One region of the Actinacidiphila yeochonensis CN732 genome, then DNA from elsewhere that is predicted to be linked to it. Evidence: riboswitches for the same ligand, from Rfam matches in the RefSeq annotation. Region 1 holds a riboswitch; each other region holds the start of a gene.

Region 1 (3,263 bases):
CAAGGCCGGCAAGACCGTGCTGCTCCAGACCCTCGCGGCGGCCGTCGCCGCCAACCACCCCGAGAGCCACCTGATGGTGCTGCTGGTGGACGAACGGCCCGAAGAGGTCACCGACATGCGCGCCCGGGTCGGGGCGCACGGCGGCGAGGTCCTGGCCTCCACCTTCGACGAGCCCGCCCGCCGCCACATCGCGCTCGCCGAACTCGCCGTCGAACGCGCCAAGCGGATGGTCGAGCAGGGCCGCGACGTGGTGGTGCTGCTCGACTCGCTGACCCGGCTGTGCCGGGCCCACAACACCGGCGCCCCGAGTTCCGGGCGCACCCTGTCCGGCGGGGTGGACGCGGCGGCGCTGCTCGGCCCCAAGCGGCTCTTCGGGGCCGCCCGCCGGGCCGAGGAGGGCGGCTCGCTGACCATCCTGGCCACCGCGCTGGTCGAGACCGGATCGCGCGCCGACGACTTCTACTTCGAGGAGCTGAAGAGCACCGGCAACATGGAGCTGCGGCTCGACCGCACCCTCGCACAGCGCCACGTGCACCCCGCCCTCGACCTGGCCTCCTCCGGCACCCGCCGCGACGAGCTGCTGCTCTCCCCCGCGGAGTCGGCCGTCCAGTACGGCCTGCGCCGCGCGCTGGCCGGACGGGACCCGCACACCGGCCTCGAAACCCTCCTGGAGCGGCTGCGGCAGACCCCGGACAACGCGGCGTTCGTCCGCCACGCCCTCGCGACCGTCCCGGGCGCCGCGTCAGCGGCCGCCTGAGCCGCCTCCCGAGCCGCCTCCCGGGGCCGGACGCGCCGGTGCCCGCCCGGTCGCGGGGACCGGGCGGGCACGTTCCGGCGTCAGGTGGCGCCGGGCGGGGTCAGACTCCTTCAGCCGGCCTCAGATGGTGACGCCGTGGCCGGCCATGTAGGCGACCGGGTCGATGTCGGAGCCGTAGTACGGCGTGGTGCGCACCTCGAAGTGCAGGTGCGGGCCGGTGACGTTGCCGGTGGCGCCGGAGATGCCGATCTCCTGGCCCTCGGTGACGGTCTGGCCGGCGGACACCAGCGGCGTGGTCAGGTGGCCGTACAGGGTGTACCTGCCGTCGGCGTGCTTGAGGATCACGTCGTTGCCGTAGGCGCCGTCGGCGCCGGCCGAGACCACGGTGCCGGCGGCGACCGCGTGGACCGGGGTGCCGCTGTTTACCAGGAAGTCGACGCCGGTGTGGGAGCCGCTGGACCACAGCGAGCCGGACGCCTTGTAGCCGGTGCCGATGGCGGCGTCGCCGACCGGCTTCATCCAGCCGGTGTTGACCGGGGTGGTGGCGGCGGTCTTGGCGGCGTGGATGGCGGTGGTCCTGGCGGCCGGCTTGGCGGCCTTCTGAGCCGGGGCCTTCGCGGCGTGCGCCGGGGCGCGCAGCGTCAGGATCTCGCCCGGGGTGATGACGGACGGGTTGGCGCCGATGACGGCCTTGTTCTCGGCGTAGAGCTTCTTCCAGCCGCCCTTGATGTGGTGCGCCCGGGCGATGCTCGCCAGGGTGTCGCCCTTGACGACCCGGTAGGTGGCGGGCTTGGAGTGCGCCGGGGCGGCCGTGTGGGCCGGGGTCGCCGCGTGGGCGGCGGTGCCGACCAGCAGCGGCAGGACGACGGCGGCGGTGCCGACGCCGGCGGTGGCGTAGAGGCGGGTGAGGCGGCGGGGCTTGCGGTTGCGGCCGTTTGCGGGCATGGGGAAACGTCCTCTCCTACGCCTGCGAGGTGAGCTGTCGGGTTCGGGCAGGAGATGCCCGGCCGGGCCCGTGGGCACGGCTTCACCCCGAGCCGTCCGGTGCGGACGGCGGCTTGCCTGTGGGTCCCCCGCTCCTGCCGTCGGTGGGTTGGATGCTCCCGCTGACCGGGCGGTGGCAGGATTCGGCGATCCGCCCGGCGGGTGCGGGCGCTTCCTCGGCCCGCTTGCTGATCGGAACCTAGGCGCAGCCGCCCGCCTCGGGCAAACCCCTCCCTTTCGGGCATCCACCCCCGCTGTCACCTGAAGCGACCGGTCGCGCACACCAGGTCGCCGCGGTGGCCACCCTCCGCGACCGCCCCCTCCGGATCGAGCGACGGATCGACGGTTCCGCCGCCCGCTCCGCCACCGTACGTACCTGCCTGGCGGCGTATCGCACCCTCTAGGTGATACCCCTCACAACGTGCCGCTTTGTCCCGTTTTGACGAGTGTTCGGATGGCCCGGGAGCCGCGATCGGCGGCGGTGCAACGACGCGGCGGGGCCTCGACAAACCACCACAAAAGGGTCAGAAGGTGCCGGCCTGGCCGGTGAGTCGGGAGTCGAGGACCCGGCTGAGCCGGTAGGCGACCGGACGGAAGCCGATCGCGGGGAAGTGCCCGGCCGCCAGCGGCGAGGCGGACGGCCAGCGCGCCGACATGTACCGGTGCCCGTTGTCGTAGGCCCAGGCGACGGCGGTGGCCAGCAGGACCCGGCTGATGCCCTCGCCGCGGGAGGCCGGCTCGACGTAGGTCTCCAGGAGTTCGACACAGGAGGCGGGCACCACCGGGTCGGGTTCGGCCGGCGCCAGCAGCACCATGCCGATCTCCTCGCCGCGCCGGGAGGCGATCCAGGCGGCGCAGCGCGGGTCGCCGAGCGCGCCGGCGTACCGCACCCGCAGTGCGGCCAGCGCTGCCTCGGGCTGCGGCTGGAAGGTCGCGGTGCCGCGCTGCCGGCGTGCCGACTCGGCGGCCATCCGGCCCACCTGCGGCAGGTCGCCGGGGCCGGCCCGGCGGATCACCATCCCGTCCACCCCGCGCGGCTGCCGGCCGCGGGCCTTGACGGCCATCAGCCCCTGCACGAGCTCCCGCCCGAAACCCAGGTCGGACCACGGGGTGGTGGCGGCGTCCCCGGCCGGGACGTCGACGTAGTGCACCAGCCGCCGGTCGGCGACCAGGCGCTGGGCCACCCGCGCGTAGAGGGCGCGCAGCACCTCGCTCTCCCGGCCCGAGGGCAGCGCGTGGCCGCCGTGCGGGATGTGCGCGGAACGGGGGTGGCTGCGCAGCGCGGCGGGATCGTCGGGGCCAGGTCGAGCGGGACCGCCGCGAGGTGGCCGACGAGGTTGCCGTCGCCGTCCAGCGCCCGGCACGCCTCCAGGCCGGGGGCGCCGGCCAGCCGCTCCAGCAGGGTGTCGCCGCGCACCGGGCCGTCGGCGAGCCAGGACCGCTGCGAGGGAGGACGCCGTGCGCGGGCGAACCAGCGGTCGTAGCGCTGCGCGGCCAGGGGTATGTGCTCGGGTGTCAGCGG
Region 2 (3,263 bases), 2.0 Mb from region 1:
GGCCGAGAACGGTGGTTCCCGGCGGGCTTCTGTGGCGCGTCAGCCGGTGTCCGAGCGCCCTGCCCGCACGGCCCGGGACCGCCCGGCGGGTCCGGAAGGAGGCGAGGCTAGGGTGAACGGCGTTATGGACACGCTTATCAACGTCTTCGTCGGCCTGCACATCATCGGCATAGCCGCGCTGCTGGGCGGGTTCCTCACCCAGCTCAGGGCCATGGCCGGCCCGGGCGCGGTCGCGCCGCGCTTCGTGCCCGGCATGCTCTACGGCGCCGGGACGATGCTGGTCACCGGCCTGCTCATGGTCGGACTGCTGGACGCGGACGGCCGCCACCCCGACATGGCCAAGATCGGCGTCAAGCTCGCCGTGCTGATCGTCATCCTCGGCCTGGTCTACGTCCAGCGCGAGGAGGAGAAGGTCGACACGCGGGTGTTCGCGGCGGTCGGCGGCCTGACCGTCGTCAACATCTTCATCGCGCTGCTCTGGACCTGAGCCCCCCTGCTCCGGGGGCTCAGGCCCACTTCACACGGCTGCGGCGGCCGGCCACGGGCCGAGGGGCCGCTCTGCCCGACTGCTCAGCCCGACTGCTCAGCCCGTCAGTCAGCCAGCCAGCCAGCTCTGCTCAGGCGATGCGGCGGGCGGCGGCGAAGGGCATCCAGCTCATGGGCGCGACCTCCACCGTCGCACCCGTGTGGGGCGAGTGCACGACCTCGCCGTTGCCGAGGTAGATGCCCACGTGGCTGATGCCGGAGTAGAAGAACACCAGGTCGCCGGGGCGCAGGTCGGCCTCGGAGACGGCGGTGCCGTCCTTGACCTGGTCCCAGGTGGTGCGGCCGATGCTGATGCCGGCTGCCCTGTAGGCGGCCTGGGTCAGTCCGGAGCAGTCGTAGGCGTTGGGCCCGGTGGCACCGGAGAGGTACGGCTTGCCGCGCTGGTCCAGGGCGAACGCGATGGCCGCGGCGGCGCGGCCCGACGCGGGTCCGTTGTACGTGTAGGTCGAGGAGCCCGAGGTTGAGGCGGCCTTCGGCTGCATGGCGGCGAGCTTGGCGCGCTGCGCGGCGTTGAGGCCGTTGAGCACCTTCTGGGCGGCGGCGAGCTTGGCCTGGACGTTCTTCTTCTGCGTGGCCAGCTTGCTCTGCGCGTCGGTGAGCTCCTTGAGGCTCTCGGACGCCTTCGCCCGCTGGAGTGACGCCTCCTGCTGCTGCTGGGTGAAGTTCTTGAGGGCTGCCTGGGCGGTTCCCGTGAGCCGGTCCAGCATGTGCGACTGGGAGAGGAAGCCCTCCGGGTCGTCGGAGAAGAGCAGCTGTGTGGTCTGGTCGATGCCGCCGTCGCGGTACTGCTGTTCCGCGAACTCGCCCAGGACGCGCCGCGAGTCGTTCATCTTCTGGGTCTTGGTGGCGACCTGAGCCAGCAGCTGGTTGGTCGCCGTGCGCTGGGTGGCCGTCTTCTCCTTGGCCTGGTCGTACTGCTGGGTCGCCACCTCGGCCTGCTGGTTGAGGGTGTCGATCTCCTTCTTGACCTGGCTGATCGTCGGCTTCGCGGGCGCCGCGTTCGCCGTCTCGCTCATCAGGGTGAACGAGGCCAGGGCCGCCGACGTGATGCCGACTGCCGCCCGGGAGCCGGCGGACGTGAGCATGCGCGGGCGCGGTTTGCGGTGCGACGCCAAGGAGGCGACTCCTTCCGTGGACCGCCGACCGGGTTAGCTGACGGGTTCGGACGCGGAGGTCGCCCTACGGTCGGACGCCGCAAGGCGCCCGCCCGATTCACCCCAAGTGCTCCTGGGTCCCCGGCTCCGGCCGTCGGCCGGATTAGGCGGAGGCGGCGCGGTGCCGGGCCTGTCGCCGGCGGAGGACGTGCCACCTAGCGGGCTACCGTAGCCAAGTTCGCCACCCCTCGGGGGTTTTGGATCGCAATGTGACCGAGATCGCTTTGTGATCTTATGATTTAACCCGTATAAGGTGGTTGCAAACGGGCATAGTGATCTTCGGTGATCAGTACGGGTGGACCGCCGCGTAGAAGGGCATCTCGGTGATCGGGGCGATCTTGACCACCGTGCCGGTGTGCGGGGCGTGGATCATCTCGCCGTCGCCGATGTACAGCCCCACGTGGCTGACGTCGCTGTTGAAGAAGATCAGGTCGCCCGGCTGGAGGTCGGACTCGGACACCCTCGTGCCCACGTCCACCTGGTCGTAGGTGGTGCGCGGCAGGTCCACCCCGGCGGCCTTGTAGGCGGCCTGGGTCAGCCCCGAGCAGTCGTAGGAGTCCGGGCCGGTCGCGCCCCAGACGTACGGCTTGCCCAGCTGGGCCCTGGCGAACGCGATGGCCTGGGTGGCGGCCGACGAGTCGGAGGAGCTCGTGACGGGTGCGTCGGAGCTTGCGGCCGCTGCCTTCCGCAACGCCGCGAGCTGTGCCGCCTTGGCGAGCTTCTCCGCCTTCGCGCGCGCCAGGGCCTCCTGCTTGGCGGCCAGCTCCGCGAGCTGCTTCTTCTCCTGCGCGTTGAGGCTGTTGAGCAGCTTCTGTGCGGCGGAGAGGTCGGTCTGCACGTCCTTCTTGGCGCTTGTCAGCTGCGCCTGCTTGGCCGTCAGAGCGGTCAGGGCCTTGGCCGCGGCCATCCGCTGCCTGGCCGCGGACACCTGCTGCGCCTGGTAGCCCCGCACGGCCGCCTGCTGCCGCTGACCGAGCACGGTGGCCAGGTGGGCGGCGTCCGCCAGGTCCCCGGGGCTGTCCGACATGAGGTACCGGGTGGTGGTCAGGTCGCCGCCGTCGCGGTACTGGGCCGCCGCGTACTCGCCGAGCAGCTGCCGCGAGGCGTTCATCCTGGCCGTCTTCTGGGCGACCTGCGCGAGCAGCTTGTCGACCTCGGCCTTCTGCTGGTCGGTCTGCTCCTTGGCCGCGTTGTAGTGGTCGGTCGCCACCTCGGCCTGATGGGTCAGCGCGTCCACCCGCGCCTTCACCTTCGAGATCGCCGGCTGGACCGGGCCGCTGGGGGCGGGGGTCGCGCCGGCGCTCTCGCTGAGGAGCGTCACCGTCGCCAGGGCGGCGGTGGTGAGCCCGGCCGCCGTACGCGGACCGGGAGCGCTCAGTAGCGGCGGGCGGGCCTTGCGGTGCGTCGCCATACGGTCGGACTCCTCTCGGACGGCGCCGACTCCGGCTGGTGCGGAACCGTAGTCAACGGCCGTGGCCCAAGGGAAGGGCGATGTCCGACTACTCCCGATACCGTTTCGTCATATCGTCGCCGTCGCGGAATCCGGGACCCGAGGTCACCGAG
Region 3 (3,263 bases), 3.4 Mb from region 1:
TCGCGCACGCACTGGTCGATGTGTCCGTCGGCCGAGCGCACCACGTAGTGCGCGCAGGCGGCGTGCGCCGGGTCCTGGAAGAGCGTGATGGTGTCGTCGAAGGTCTCCTGGGTGACGTGGATGACGACGAGGTCGATCGGATACGTCGCCGGCCGGTCGGAGACGGTGTAGTTGGCGGTGCTGGCCGGGGCCCAGGTGGCGCCCGGGTAGTCCACCGCGGTGGCGGCCGCGGCCGGTCCCGCACCGGTCCACAGGCCGCCGCCGAGCGCCGCGGCCGCCGAGGCGCCCAGTGCGAGCCCGCCGCGCAGCAGCGAGCGCCGGCCGGGGTCGGGAACGCGGACGGGGTCGGGGTCCGGGGCGTGAACGGCCTCGGCCGGGCCGAGGGGGAGGCCGGGGAGGCCGGGCGAGCCGACGGGGAGGGTGGTTCGAGGGGTTCCGGGGGTGCCGGGGCGTTCCATGGCAGGCTCCCTGAGGTGGCGTAATATGAGCGCGTGCATGACAAGAACGTCGCGCGAGCCCATCGTGGGGCCCGCTCCCCGGTCGTGCCAAGCGCTTCTCCGATCGGCAGAGGTCCATACCGCTGACGGTCGGCGCCGTCCGGTCGGCGCGCCGGGGTGGATCGCAGTCGTCCGCTCACCGTGGGTAGTGGTTCGCAGGGGTGTCTGATAACGACTGGCGCACGCTCATGTCACCGCCTGGCCACGCGGGATGACTCTTTTAGGGGCCGACATCCCCCGATGGCCGTATTGTGCTCGTCGCCAACTCTCCGATTCGGCTTGGAAAACCCTTCGGGCTCTATTAACGTTCGATAACGCAGCGCGGTCGTCAACGCCGCCGCCAAGGCGGCCGACCGTGCGCTTGCCGAATCCCGTCCGCGGGAACCGGGGACCCGAGAACATGGGGTGAATCGGGCAGCAACCAGGCCCGTAGGAGACCTTCTTCCTCCGAACCCGTCAGCTAACCCGGTAGGCGAGAGAGAGGGAAGGAGCGCGCCCCCGTGGCGTCCGACCAGCTTGCCTACGCCCCTGTCCGCACCGAGGGCGACACCGTCCAGGAGCGCGACGACATCCGGCTCCCCCGGCCGCGCGGCACCGTCCCCGGCGCCGCCTCCGCCCGCGCGGCGACCTTCGGCGCCGCCGGCCTTGCCGCCCCCGCCCCCGCGGCCCCCGGCACCGCGATCCCGCTGCCGGATGCCGCCCCGGCACCCGTTTCGTCGGCGCCCCGGCCTACGCCCCCTCGACCGCCGTCGCCGCTCAGCCGGCTCCGGTCGTCGAGGCCGAGGCCGAGGCAGTGTCCGAGCCTGAGTCTGAGCCTGAGGCCGAGGCCGAGGCCGAGGCCGCCGAGGGGCGGCAGGCCGACGCGTCCTCCGACCCCGGCGCGGCGCTGTGCGCACGCATCCTCGGCCAGGTCGCCGCCACTCGTGAGGCCGCCGCCCGCGCCGTCCGCGAGGAGGCCGAGCGGGTCGCCGCCGCGCAGGCCGCCCGTGAGGCCGCCGAGCGCCGGGTGCGCGAGCAGGCCGCCGCCGCGAAGGCCGCCGCCGAGGCGAAGGTCCGCGAGGAGGCCGAGGCCGCCGCCCGCGCCGAGGCCGAGCGGCTGGAGCGGTTCGCCGCCTCCTACATCAAGCCGGTCGCCGGTGCCACGCTGGGCGCCCGCTTCGGCGAGTCCGACCCGTGGGGCAACTTCCACGCCGGCCAGGACTTCACCGCCGCGACGGGCACCCCCGTCCACGCCGTCCACGGCGGCACGGTCAGCTCCGCCGGATGGGCGGGCAGCTTCGGCTACCGCGTCGTCGTCACCCTCGATGACGGCACCGAGCTGTGGTACTGCCACCTGTCCACCGTGGTCGCCACGGAGGGCCGGGTCACCACGGGCGACACCGTCGGCCGCGTCGGCGCCACCGGCAATATCCCCGCTCCCCACCTCCACCTCGAAGTCCGCCCGGCCGGCGGCGCCCCGGTGGACCCGCTGGAGTGGCTGCACGCGCACGACGCGGTGCTCTGATAGGAGGAGGCAGTAGGGCCCCGGTAAATGTGGGGCTCTACTACGTACTTCGGCTACGGCCTCTACCCGTCTACTCCGTCGGTACGGGGTACGACTGCAACTCGCTGGTGTCGAGGGTCCACGTACCGACAGCCACCTTGTCACCGAAGGCGTAGTCGTGACGGCCGCGGTACGTCGGCTCGCTCTCCCCAAAGCTCGGGTCGGTGAAGACGGTTACCGTGCTCGTGCGTGGGTCGATCACCAGGTAGGGGTCGATGCCCATGGCCGCATAGTCACGGACCTTGTCGATGTAGTCCGTGGTGTGGTTCGTGGGAGAGACGATCTCTACGACACATGCGACGTCCGCCGGGCTGAAGGCGGACATGATGCGGGCGGAGAATGCCTCGAAGGGAATCACGATCACGTCCGGCCGCCTGAGTCGGCCGATCGCGGCTTCTTCCACCTCGCCGCCGGTGTGGGCGACGAGGCCCGGCTCAATGGCGCGGTCCAGCTGCTGTCGAATCACGAAGGCGTTGAACTCGTGGGGTCGTGACGGCGGCGCCATCATGACGATGCCTTGGTCGGCGATCTCGTAGCCGCGCACCGTGTCAGGAGCGTGGTTCGCCAGTTCCTCAGCGATGGCGTGCAGGCGCTCGTAGTCCATAACGGCATCTTCCCGTGTGAACCACCCGGTTCGCCACCCGCTCCCGTCCGCCGGCCCTGGGATCAGGAGTCGCGGGGCGGGGCCGGCCACGGCGGCGGCTGGTACGGGTCCTTCGGCGCGGCGGACTGCGACGGCACGGGTTGCGACGGCACGGGTTGCGATGGCCCGGGTTCGGACGCGGCGGGTTGCGACGGCCCGGGTTCGGGCGCGACGGGTTGCGGGGGTATGGGTTCGGACGCCACGGGCTGCGGGGGTATGGACGGCGGTTGTGCGGGCCACTGGGGCCACTGGGGGGCCGCCTGGCGCGGCGGCGGGTACGGGGCCGGGCCCTGGGCGGCGTAACCCGCGTACGGGGCCGGGTGGAGCGCGTACGGGGCCGGGAAGCCCTGCTGCGGGCCCGGGGGGTAGGACGGGTACGGGGCCCAGGAGCCGTGGGGGCCCGGGAGTTGTGTGGGCCACAGGGGGCGGTCGCCGGTGAGCCGGGCGGCGTAGGCGAGCGCCGGGCCGGCCCAGGTCTTGCGGTGCCACAGGTGGGCCAGGAGTTCGGCCTCGCGCGCGGCGAAGTCGGCTGTGGGGGCCCCGCGTTCGGCGGCGTCCCGGAGGAACGCGAGGTGCGTGG

Evidence for each region. A riboswitch is a leader RNA that binds a small molecule or an ion and turns the genes downstream of it on or off. The one in region 1 is predicted to bind cyclic di-AMP.
Region 2: another riboswitch for cyclic di-AMP. It lies ahead of BS72_RS20570 (C40 family peptidase); the one in region 1 lies ahead of BS72_RS28435 (M23 family metallopeptidase).
Region 3: another riboswitch for cyclic di-AMP. It lies ahead of BS72_RS14540 (M23 family metallopeptidase); the one in region 1 lies ahead of BS72_RS28435 (M23 family metallopeptidase).

Annotation. Positions count from the first base shown of each region.
Region 1 covers NZ_JQNR01000005.1:4,047,834-4,051,096, reverse strand. Annotated here, with positions in the region: partial or broken gene rho (transcription termination factor Rho) at 1-757, shown strand, start outside; gene BS72_RS28435 (M23 family metallopeptidase) at 878-1,702, opposite strand; cyclic di-AMP (ydaO/yuaA leader) riboswitch at 1,707-1,858, opposite strand; gene BS72_RS28430 (GNAT family N-acetyltransferase) at 2,266-2,949, opposite strand.
Region 2 covers NZ_JQNR01000005.1:2,019,085-2,022,347, forward strand. Annotated here, with positions in the region: gene BS72_RS20565 (hypothetical protein) at 125-487, shown strand; gene BS72_RS20570 (C40 family peptidase) at 618-1,661, opposite strand; cyclic di-AMP (ydaO/yuaA leader) riboswitch at 1,669-1,820, opposite strand; gene BS72_RS20575 (C40 family peptidase) at 1,987-3,111, opposite strand.
Region 3 covers NZ_JQNR01000005.1:620,108-623,370, reverse strand. Annotated here, with positions in the region: gene BS72_RS14545 (N-acetylmuramoyl-L-alanine amidase) at 1-458, opposite strand, end outside; cyclic di-AMP (ydaO/yuaA leader) riboswitch at 850-987, shown strand; gene BS72_RS14540 (M23 family metallopeptidase) at 1,291-2,001, shown strand; gene BS72_RS14535 (Uma2 family endonuclease) at 2,072-2,644, opposite strand; gene BS72_RS14530 (PrsW family glutamic-type intramembrane protease) at 2,707-3,263, opposite strand, start outside.